3 regions of the Massilia sp. GER05 genome follow, and region 1 is predicted to be linked to each of the others. Evidence: predicted binding sites of a transcription regulator. Region 1 holds the regulator's gene; each other region holds the start of a gene.
The links. Region 1 encodes FNR, which switches genes on or off when oxygen is low (the NO sensors DNR and NnrR bind a similar motif). Its sites were predicted from a motif close to TTGATNNNNATCAA; they were not measured.
Positions count from the first base shown of each region.

Region 1 (3,274 bases):
GCGGCAGGTGGCGCGCGAGGGCGCCCGCGCCGGCCGTCACGCCCGCGCCGACGAGGAAGCGGCGCCGTTTCAGCCCGCTGTCGCGTGATGTCTTCACCAGGGTCATGGTCGTGGTCTCCTTCTACCAGTAAGCCGCGGTGCGGTAGTAGCGCCGGATGTGTTCCGTCTCGTGATAGCCCTTGGCCTGCTGCGGCGCCACCGGTGCGGCGGGCTCGGGCTGCGGCCCGGGCGCCCGCGCACGCGCGGCCGCGGCGACGGCCAGCGCGCCCAGCGGCGCGGCCTTCAACAGGCTGCGGCGGGTCGGATCGGGTTGCTTGTCATCGTTCATGATGGTCCTCATGCGGCAATCGGGTCGGTGGCATCGAGCACGGCGAACGCCTGCGCTTCGATCGACAGGAAGGCATCGACGACGCCTGCGACGATCCGGTAGAAATTCGCGTCGGCACTCCCCGCGATGTCGGCCAGGCAGGCCGCATACCACGGCCGGACATGCGTTTCGAAAAAGTGTTTTTGCACGGCCAGGCCACGCGGCGGCATGCCGGGTCCGCCCTGGATCAATACGCGCATCGTCTCGCACAGCGTGCCCAGGTGGTCTTCGAACTCGCCCACGCCTGGCGCCCGCGCGAGACGCAGGCGCGCGAGGTCGTGGCGCAGGTCGGCCAGCGGCGCATCGTTCAGGTGGCCCGTGAGGTAGAAGGAACCGTACGGATTCAGCGGCGGCGTGCCGGTGCTGATGAACATGGCCGAGAATTCATCGGCCGCGGCGGCCGCATCGACGACGGTGGCGGCCTGGGTCAGCTTCAGCCAGGCGTCCTCGAGAGCGAATTCGCCGGCGGCGCCGATCGGGTCCGCGGCGGCCAGTGCCGCGAGCAGTGCGTCGTCGGGCGGGGCCAGCAGCAGGCGTGCGAACAGCGCGTAGAAATCGGCGCGGGCCTGGTCCTCGTCGGCCAGCGGCGCAGCGACGGCTCTCTCCACGCCGTCATGCAAATCGGATGAAGCAGAACGCTGTTCGACGGACATGGTTCTCCCGTTGGCAAATATTCATGGGAAGTGTAATCCTTGACAACGCAAAGGCGCGCACGCTTGACGTCCACGCGACACTTCGTTGGCCAGGCAACCAACGTCGGGACAAATTCCCTCGTTGCAGTCGGGCTGCACGTCTATAATCGAGACATCACCCGAAGGTACTTGCCATGATTGCCGCTGATACCACGTCCGCATCCCCCATCAACGTCACCGCACTCAAGTCCAGTTGCGCGGCCTGCAGCATGCACCAGCTGTGCCTGCCAATGGGGCTGGAAGACGCGGACATCGACCGCCTGGATCGGATCATCGGCAAGCGCCGCCGCCTGGAGCGCGACGAACCGCTGTACAAGATGGGCGAGCCGTTCCGCAACCTGTACGCCGTGCGCTTCGGCCACTTCAAGACGTACCAGATCAACGCGGCCGGCGAGGCGCAGATCACGGGCTTCCAGATGGCCGGCGAGCTGCTCGGCATGGACGCCATCAGCGCCGACCGCCACCACTGCGACGCCGTCGCACTGGAAGACAGCGAAGTGTGCGAAATCCCGTTCGGGAACCTGCAGGACCTGTTCGGCCAGGTGCCGGCGCTGCTGCGCCACTTCCACCGCATCATGAGCCAGGAAATCACGCGCGAACAGAACGTCATGCTCCTGCTGGGGAACATGCGCGCCGAGCAGCGCTTCGCCGTCTTCCTCATCAACCTCTCGGCCCGCTACGCGGCGCGCGGCTATTCGTCCACGCGCTTCCAGCTGCGCATGTCGCGCGAAGACATCGGCAACTACCTGGGCCTGACCATCGAAAGCATCAGCCGCCTGCTGTCCCGTTTTAAAAAGCTGGGGCTCGTGCAGGTCGACAAGCGCGAGGTCGAGCTGCTCGAACCGGCGCGCCTGAAGGCGATGGCGGCCGGGACGGAGCAGTGCAGTCCGATGGCCTGACCTTTCGGTAGTTCCCGGTCTCCGCGTCCGCATCGACAATGCGGGCAAAGGAGATCCCCCATGCATATCAAGTCAATCCCCGCCGCCATGCTGCTGGCCGCGGGCACCGTCCACGCGCAAGACGGCGCCGTGCAGATCTACGGCCGCCTCAACGTCGCCCTCGAACACGCGGCGGCGTCCTCCGGCCCCGGCCTCACGCGCCTCGTGAACAACCGCTCCGTGCTGGGTTTCCGCGGCGGCGAAGACCTGGGCGGCGGCCTGAAAGCCATCTTCCAGGTCGAAGGCACGCTGTCGCCCGACACGGGCACCGGCGCCCTCGCCGCACGCGATACCCGCGTGGGCCTCGCCGGCACGTGGGGCACGCTGTTCGCGGGCCACTGGACGACGGCCTACAACAGCGCCACGTCCGGCCTCGACCCGTTCTATCCGACGACGGCCGGCTACATGAGCATCATGGGCAATGGATCCGCGGGGGACGCGGACAACGTCAGCGACAAGTCGTCGTTCGACCGGCGCCAGTCCAATTCGATTCACTACTGGAGCCCGTCCTGGCACGGTCTGTCGCTGCGGGTGACGCACGGCCTGAACGAAGAAAAGCCGGCAAGCGGCGCGCAGCCGTCGCTGACGTCGGCCGCCGCGATCTACGAACGGGGCCCGTGGTATGCCGTACTGGCGGGCGAACGCCACCACGAGTACCAGGGACCGGGCCTGGACGACACCGGCGCGAAGGCCGCCCTCGCCTACCAGTTCCCGCAGACCCGCATCGCCGTCGTCGCCGAACGTTTGAAATACGGGACGGGCGCCGGCGAGCTGGCGCGCAATGCCGTGTACCTGTCCGTGTCGCACCAGATGGGACCGCACGGCATCCGCATCGGCATTGCGCGCGCGGGCGACGCGAGCGGGCCGGCCGGCACGCGCATCGGCTTCGTGCGCGCCGGCGCGGGCACCGGCGCCACGCATGCGACGCTCGGCTACGATTACACGCTCAGCAAGCGCAGCAGCCTGTACGCGTACACGACGCGCCTGGACAACCGCGCGAACGGGGTCTACGACTTCGCGATCAACGGTCTGGGTGCCACGCCGGGCGCGACGCTTAAGGCGTACGTGCTCGGCATGCGTCACAACTTCTGATCACACGTATCGTTCCAGCGTGATGACGCGTGGATCGGCATACACGGCCTTGATGCGCGTATCGTCATTGGCCGCCGTGATGTCGACCCAGGACATGAAGAACGACCACGGCGCGCCGCCCTCGAGGCTGCTGTCGATGTCCGGCATCGGGCCGTTCTCGGTCATCGCGATGAGCTTCGCGCCGT
Region 1 is NZ_CP178858.1:3,526,738-3,530,011, reverse strand. Features, by position in the region: gene ACL58G_RS15905 (formate dehydrogenase subunit alpha) at 1-106, opposite strand, end outside; gene ACL58G_RS15900 (formate dehydrogenase) at 122-328, opposite strand; gene ACL58G_RS15895 (TorD/DmsD family molecular chaperone) at 337-975, opposite strand; gene fnr (fumarate/nitrate reduction transcriptional regulator Fnr) at 1,194-1,958, shown strand; gene ACL58G_RS15885 (porin) at 2,019-3,089, shown strand; gene ACL58G_RS15880 (glycosyl hydrolase) at 3,090-3,274, opposite strand, start outside.

Region 2 (3,274 bases), 2.9 Mb from region 1:
TTCGGCCTGGCGCGGCCGCCGCGTCTCGCGCGCGCCGAGCTGGAGAAGGCGGTGTCGCCGATGCTGCTGTCCTTCATGTCGGAATCGCGCCGGCTGGACAACCGCCGCCTCGGCACGGAGCTGCGGGCCCGGCTGCGCTATCCGCATGTCGGCGGCGGCATAAGGGCGTCTTAAGCATTTCGCAACTAACCCATGTATCATTCGGGTACGCCGTAGAGCGACCACACAAAGAACTTATATCTCCCGAAACTGGCTGATTTTCCATAACCCGCTATGGGCTGTGGAAAATTTCCCATGGATGTGACAAGCGAAAGACGAACATGCCCATCAGACGCATTCCTGACGGCGCCGAGTACGACCCGAACCGGGTCCTCGACGCCATCATCGATAAACTCAAGCTCAAGAACGACGCCGCGCTGTCGCGGCTGCTGGAAGTGGCGCCGCCCGTGATCAGCAAGATCCGCCATCACACCCTGCCAATCGGCGCCACCCTCCTGCTGCGCATGCACGAGGTGTCCGACTACAGCATCCGCGAGCTGCGCGCGCTGATGGTGCGGTCCCACGCGGAGACCAGCGTGGCCTGACCCGCTCAGGCGGCCTTGTCGGCGCTGTGCGGGCTGGCGCACCAGGCGGTGGCGCTGCCGCCCTGGGTCAGCTTGCCGATGTGCGGGCTCGCGCACCAGGCCGTGTCGATCGCGCGCCGGGTCAGTTTGTCGATGTGCGGGCTCGCGCACCAGGCGGTGGCGGCAGCGCGCTTGCCTGCGGTATGCGGGCTCGCGCACCATGCGGTCGCGCTGTCCGTCGCCTGGCCCGGCTCGACGTGCGGGCTCGCGCACCACGCGGTCGCGCCGTCCGCGGCCTGGGCGACGGCGCCCGGATACGCGTCGCCGAACGTTGCTTCGTACAGCTCTTTCATGCGGTCGCCGCTGGCGAGGCGGAACTGTTCGTCATCGTCGCCGCCCATGCCGACGTACGGGTAGTGGTGCAGGAAATAGCCGAAGGCCTGCTCGCAGTCGGCGGCATATTTCATCGTGTCGAGGATGTGGTAGTGCCAGAACGTGTCGACGTCGACCAGCGGTGCCGTGTCCTCGTCCGGATACATTTTCATCAGGCACAGGAAGCGGCGGTATTCCTTTTCCACGGCGTTGGCCTTCTCCAGGCTCCAGCCTTCGCCCGATGCCGCATGCATCAGCTTCATCTTGATCGGTTCCAGGTCGAGTTGCATCACGGCGTTAAACAGGTCGTTGGTGTTCATGGTCATCCTTGTCAAGGGTTCAGGAGTGGTCGGGCGTGTGTTGCATGTCCTCAATGTAGTTGAGGGAATTCGCCCAGATTTTGATATTTGTCAAACAAATAATATGAGTTGTTTGAACGGCTATGCAGAAGTTCGATAGTGGAGTAAGGCGAGCCGGTGAAATGTCAGATGACGGCCGAACCCGCGCCTTGTTCCTGTTCCTGGGAGAGAACGGGTTCGGGGCCGCCGATGACAGGCGCCGAGACCATGACGGTCGTGCCGCCGTCCGGCTCGCTGAACACGGCGCAGGTGCCGCCGAGGATCACGATGCGTTCCTCGATGCCGACCAGGCCGAAAGAGCCGTACTTGTTGCGCCCGCCCGGCGGCAGGCCGCAGCCGTTGTCGCGTACCGTCAGCGACAGCCAGCCGCCGTTCAGGCGCAGCTCCACTTTCACGCGCGTCGCGTTGGCATGGCGGACGATGTTCGTCAGCGATTCCTGCAGGATGCGGAAAAAGGCCGTCGCGCAATGGTCGGGCAGGGCGATCTCGCCGTGGTCGTCCTGGATGTCGCACTGGATGCCGGTGCGGCGCTGGAACTGGTTCACCTGCCACTCGACGGCCGCGGACAGGCCCAGGTCGAGCACGGTCGGGCGCAGGTCGTTGATGATCTGGCGCACGCTCCTGATCGTCGTGTCGATCTGCTGCAGCGTGGAACGGGCCCGCTTGTGCAGGTGGCTGTGCGTGTCCTGCGTGCGTCCGGCCAGCAGTTCCGCCTCGATGCGCAGGGCGAGCAGGCTCTGGCCGAGGTCGTCGTGGATCTCGCGCGCGATGCGCTTGCGCTCCATTTCCTTGATCTGGTACGCGTGGTCGGCCAGGCGCCTGAGCTTCTGGTGCGACAACTGCAGCCTGGCCTGGCTTTCGCGCAGCTCGCTCGTCATCTCCCGCGCCAGTTCGAGGGCGGCGCGGCGCGACGACGTGAGCGTGTGCAGCAGGGCATAGAGCAGGATCGAGCCGAGGAAGCCGAACGCCATCATGAGCTTCGGATAATAGGTGTCGAATTCCGTGTACAGGGCGGCCCTGGGCGCGCTGAACGTCGTTTTCCATGGACGGCCGTTGAAATCGAGCGGCAGGCTGGTCGTGAAGACGTCATCGCCGACGTCGAGCGCCGGCGTCGGCTCGGCGCGCGTGCCGCGGCTGTCGAACAGCGCGAGCGGCTTCGATACCGTAGGCTGGCCGCGGGCGTCGATGCCGGGGCCGACGTCGTACAGCGTCATGCGCAGGTTCGCGACCGGAACTTCGTCCATGACGCCGTTCAGCAGCTTGGGGATACTGAACGCGATGCCGAGCGAACCCGTGTAGGCCGCGCGGCGCTGGTCGACTGTGCGCAGCGGCACGCCTTTGCGGTAGACCGGCATACGCATGCCCACGTAGATGTTGTTCGGACGCGACAACATTGGGATCGGCGTACCGGTCGAAAATATCATGCCGCTATCGCGCTCTTGCAGCAGCAAGTTCCCGAAATAGCGGTTGGCCTTCAGGTCGATCGCATAGTAGTGGGCGCCCGGCGGCGCGGGTTCGACGAAGGCGACGACCAGGTACGACGGCCGGATGCCGGGCGGCATGATATCCAGGTCGACCGGCTTGCCAAAGATGTGCGACACGTCCGTGCGCAGTGCGGCAACGAACGCGTCGCGCCCGTCATGCGGCACCTGGACCGCGTAATTGATGTAGTCGACCGCCGGGAAGCTCCTGGCCAGGTCCAGTCCGGCCACGAATTCGTGGAAGCCCTGGTGCGTCAGGACGTCGGAACTCTGGATCATGCTGCCCGTGGCGCGCAACAGGTCCGTATACGATTTCACGCGGACCGTGATGACGCTTTGCGCATGCCTGGCATGGCTGATGAAACGGGCTTCGGCGTCGCTTTCGATGGAACGTGCCGTGAACAGATACAGCAGCGCGCCGACCAGGGAAGACAGCAATGCTCCGGCCCAGAACGAGAACCGGGTCACGGAAAAAGTGTCTTTCAGCGTCGTCGCCATC
Region 2 is NZ_CP178858.1:6,417,302-6,420,575, reverse strand. Features, by position in the region: gene ACL58G_RS28365 (NAD-dependent epimerase/dehydratase family protein) at 1-174, shown strand, start outside; gene ACL58G_RS28360 (hypothetical protein) at 321-584, shown strand; gene ACL58G_RS28355 (glycine-rich domain-containing protein) at 590-1,255, opposite strand; gene ACL58G_RS28350 (CHASE domain-containing protein) at 1,420-3,273, opposite strand.
Region 2: the regulator FNR is predicted to act here: its motif matches at 1,336-1,349, upstream of ACL58G_RS28355 (glycine-rich domain-containing protein).

Region 3 (3,274 bases), 1.7 Mb from region 1:
ATGACGCCGGTGATCTCGACGATCTTGCGCGAACTGGCGCGGATCGATTCCATCGTGGCGACGGCGCGGTCGACGGCCTGGCCGCCGCCGGCCGCCAGCCGCGCCGCCTCGGCCGCGAGTTGCGTCGCCAGGCGCGCGTTGTCCGCATTGCCCTTGACGGCCTGGGTCAGCGTCTCCATCGCGCTCGCGGTCTGCTGCAGGGAACCGGCCTGCAGCTCGGTGCGGGTCGACAGGTCGAGGTTGCCGCTGGCGATTTCCTTCGATGCCGTGTCGATCGAGCGCACGGAATCGAGCACGCTGCGCAGCGTCGTGTTCAGGTTGGCGATGGTCTGGTCGAGCGCGCGCGCCGTGTCGGCGATTTCGTCGCGGCCGTCGTTGTGGACGCTCGCGCACAGGCGGCCTTCGGCCAGTTCGCCCATGACGGCCGAGATGGTCCCGATGTCACGCAGCATGGCGCGGCGCACGAACATGGTGACGGCCAGCGACGCGGCGATCGACAGCAGCACCAGCATGGCCATCCACGTGCCCAGGTTGTGGAATTCCGTGCGCGCCGCGGCATAGGCCTGTTCGCTGAGCGTCTTCTCCAGCGCGGCCAGTTGGGCCAGCTGCTGGTTCAGCACCATGAATTCCTTTTCCGCCTTCTGCATCGAGTTGGTGGCGATCGACTGGTCGACCTGCGCCATCTCGATGGTCTCCTGCACCGCCTTGCGGTAGGCCGCCAGCGCGGCCAGCGACGCGTCGACGGGCTTGCGTTCCGCGCCGTCGGTCGTGCGCGCGAGTTCCTGCAACTGTGCCTGCACGGCGGCGTGGCGCTTGCCGATGTCGGCGATCAGCGCGTCGAGGCGGTTCTTGGCGAAGCTGCCGTTGATCCAGGCCAGCAGTTGATAAGCGTTGGCGTGGACGTACTTGGCGTCGCCGGCCACGTCGGCCACGTTTTTCAGGCGCGCCGCGCGGACCTGCACCATGTTTTCCAGCGACGCGTTCTGGCGCACCATCCCGTACCAGGCGGCACCGGACAGCATCAAGAGCAGCACCAGCACCATGCCGGGCGCCAGCAGCAGCTTCGGACCGATCCTCAGTTTTTTCAGCATGTTGCGCTCCCGCTTAAAAAAGAACGCGGGCATGCCGCCCGCTTGAACACCGAACGCGGGCATGCCGCCCGCTCGAACACCGAACGCGGGCATGCCGCCCGCGCGCACGTCCTATTGCTTCTTGTATAGCCCGGCCTCGAGCACGACGCCGTCGACGAGCAGGATGTACGTCGTCTTCGGCTCGATCTTGCCCGTGGTCGGATTCTTGTACTGGTAGTCGACCCAGCCCTTGCCCTTGGCGGCGGCCAGTTCGATGATCTCGCGGCGGTATTTCTTGCCGTTCGCATCGGGCACGTCCGTCAAATCCTTGCCGACGATCGACGGGTTGTACGGGTGAGCCAGCACGATGCCGGTCTTGACGTCGCGCATGTCGATGTACAGCGAGCCCTGGACGAATTCCGGGTCCTTGGCCGTAATGCGTTTCATGACTTCTTCCTTGCCCTTGGCCTTGACCATCGCGGCGCCGCGCTCGGCCATGGCGATCGCGTCTTTCTCGGTCGGTTCGGCCGCCAGCGCGCCGGCGCAGGACAGGGCCAGGGCGGTAGCGACTACGGTTGCGGTCAGCTTCATAGGATGTCCTTTCGGGAAGGGGAAAGAGATAGGTCTGAATGTTGCCTATTTGCATTTCGTACTCTACGCCGCGGCCCCAGCCGGGTTGTTGTGCTAACGCAAGTAGCACCCGATGTGCCGCCGCAACGGCAACGCTGATCTTTCGCAGTGCATGTGGAAATCAGTGAGAAACGGAATCAGAACTTGACTCGGGGCAACTCAAAGGCAAGTCCGTCTCCCTACCATCGGTTCCTGTCGGCAATTATTTCCGTGCGTCACCTTTTGCTGCCGCCAACCACTTCCCTCAGGAGAAATCCCGTGACCCTCGACGCAACCCCCGCCAAGTTCAAGCCCTATACCCGCCAGTCGATCCAGAACGCCCGCCAATGGCAATGGCTGAGCCCGGATCTGCAGGAAGCCGTGCAGGTGGTGTCCCACGTGCTGCCTTTCCGCACGAACGAATACGTGATGGAGCAGTTGATCGACTGGAGCAATGTTCCGGACGATCCAATCTATCGCCTGACGTTCCCCCACCGCGACATGCTGCCCGCGCGCGAATACGAGCAGCTGCGCGACCTCGTGCTGGTCAAGAAGGACGACGCCGCGATCGCGCAGCTCGTGCACCAGATCCGCATGCGCATGAATCCGCACCCGGCAGGGCAGATGACGCACAACGTGCCGCGCGTGAACGACGCGCCGCTCAAGGGCCTGCAGCACAAGTACAAGGAGACCGTGCTGTTCTTCCCCAGCGCGGGCCAGACGTGCCACGCCTATTGCACTTTCTGCTTCCGCTGGCCGCAGTTCGTGGGCATGGAAGAGATGAAGTTCGATGCGCGCGAGTCCACGGAACTGGTGTCCTACCTCGGCACGCATCCAGACGTGACGGACGTCCTGATCACGGGCGGCGATCCGATGATCATGAATACGCGCTCGCTGGCCGAGTTCATCGAACCGCTGCTGGCGCCCGAACTGGCGCATATCCAGAACATCCGGATCGGCACCAAGTCGGTCGCATACTGGCCGCAGCGCTACGTGTCGGACAAGGACAGCGACGACCTGATGCGCCTGTTCGAGAAAGTCGTCAAGGCCGGCAAGAACCTCGCGCTGATGGGGCATTACAACCACGCCGTCGAGCTGCGCCAGCCGGTGGCCCAGCAGGCCGTCAAGCGCATCGTCGGCACGGGCGCGACCTTGCGCATGCAGGGGCCGCTGATCCGCCACATCAACGAAGACCCGAACAGCTGGGCCGAGCTGTGGACGACGGGCGTGCGCCTGGGCGCGATCCCTTATTACATGTTCGTCGAGCGGGATACCGGTCCGCGCGAGTACTTCGCGCTGCCGCTGGCGCGCGCGCACGAGATCTTCCAGTCCGCGTACAGCATGGTGTCGGGCCTGTCGCGCACCGTGCGCGGGCCGTCGATGAGCGCGTTCCCGGGCAAGGTCGTGATCGACGGCGTCGTCACCATCAACGGCGACAAGCTGTTCGCGCTGCAGTTCCTGCAGGCGCGCAATCCGGACTGGGTGCGCCGGCCGTTCTTCGCGAAATACGATCCCGACGCCACCTGGCTCGATCACCTGAAGCCGGCGTTCGGCCGCAAGAAATTCTTCTTCGAGGGCGGCGAGGACGATCACGA
Region 3 is NZ_CP178858.1:1,815,055-1,818,328, forward strand. Features, by position in the region: gene ACL58G_RS08170 (methyl-accepting chemotaxis protein) at 1-1,091, opposite strand, end outside; gene ACL58G_RS08175 (cache domain-containing protein) at 1,203-1,661, opposite strand; gene ACL58G_RS08180 (KamA family radical SAM protein) at 1,959-3,274, shown strand, end outside.
Region 3: the regulator FNR is predicted to act here: its motif matches at 1,845-1,858, upstream of ACL58G_RS08180 (KamA family radical SAM protein).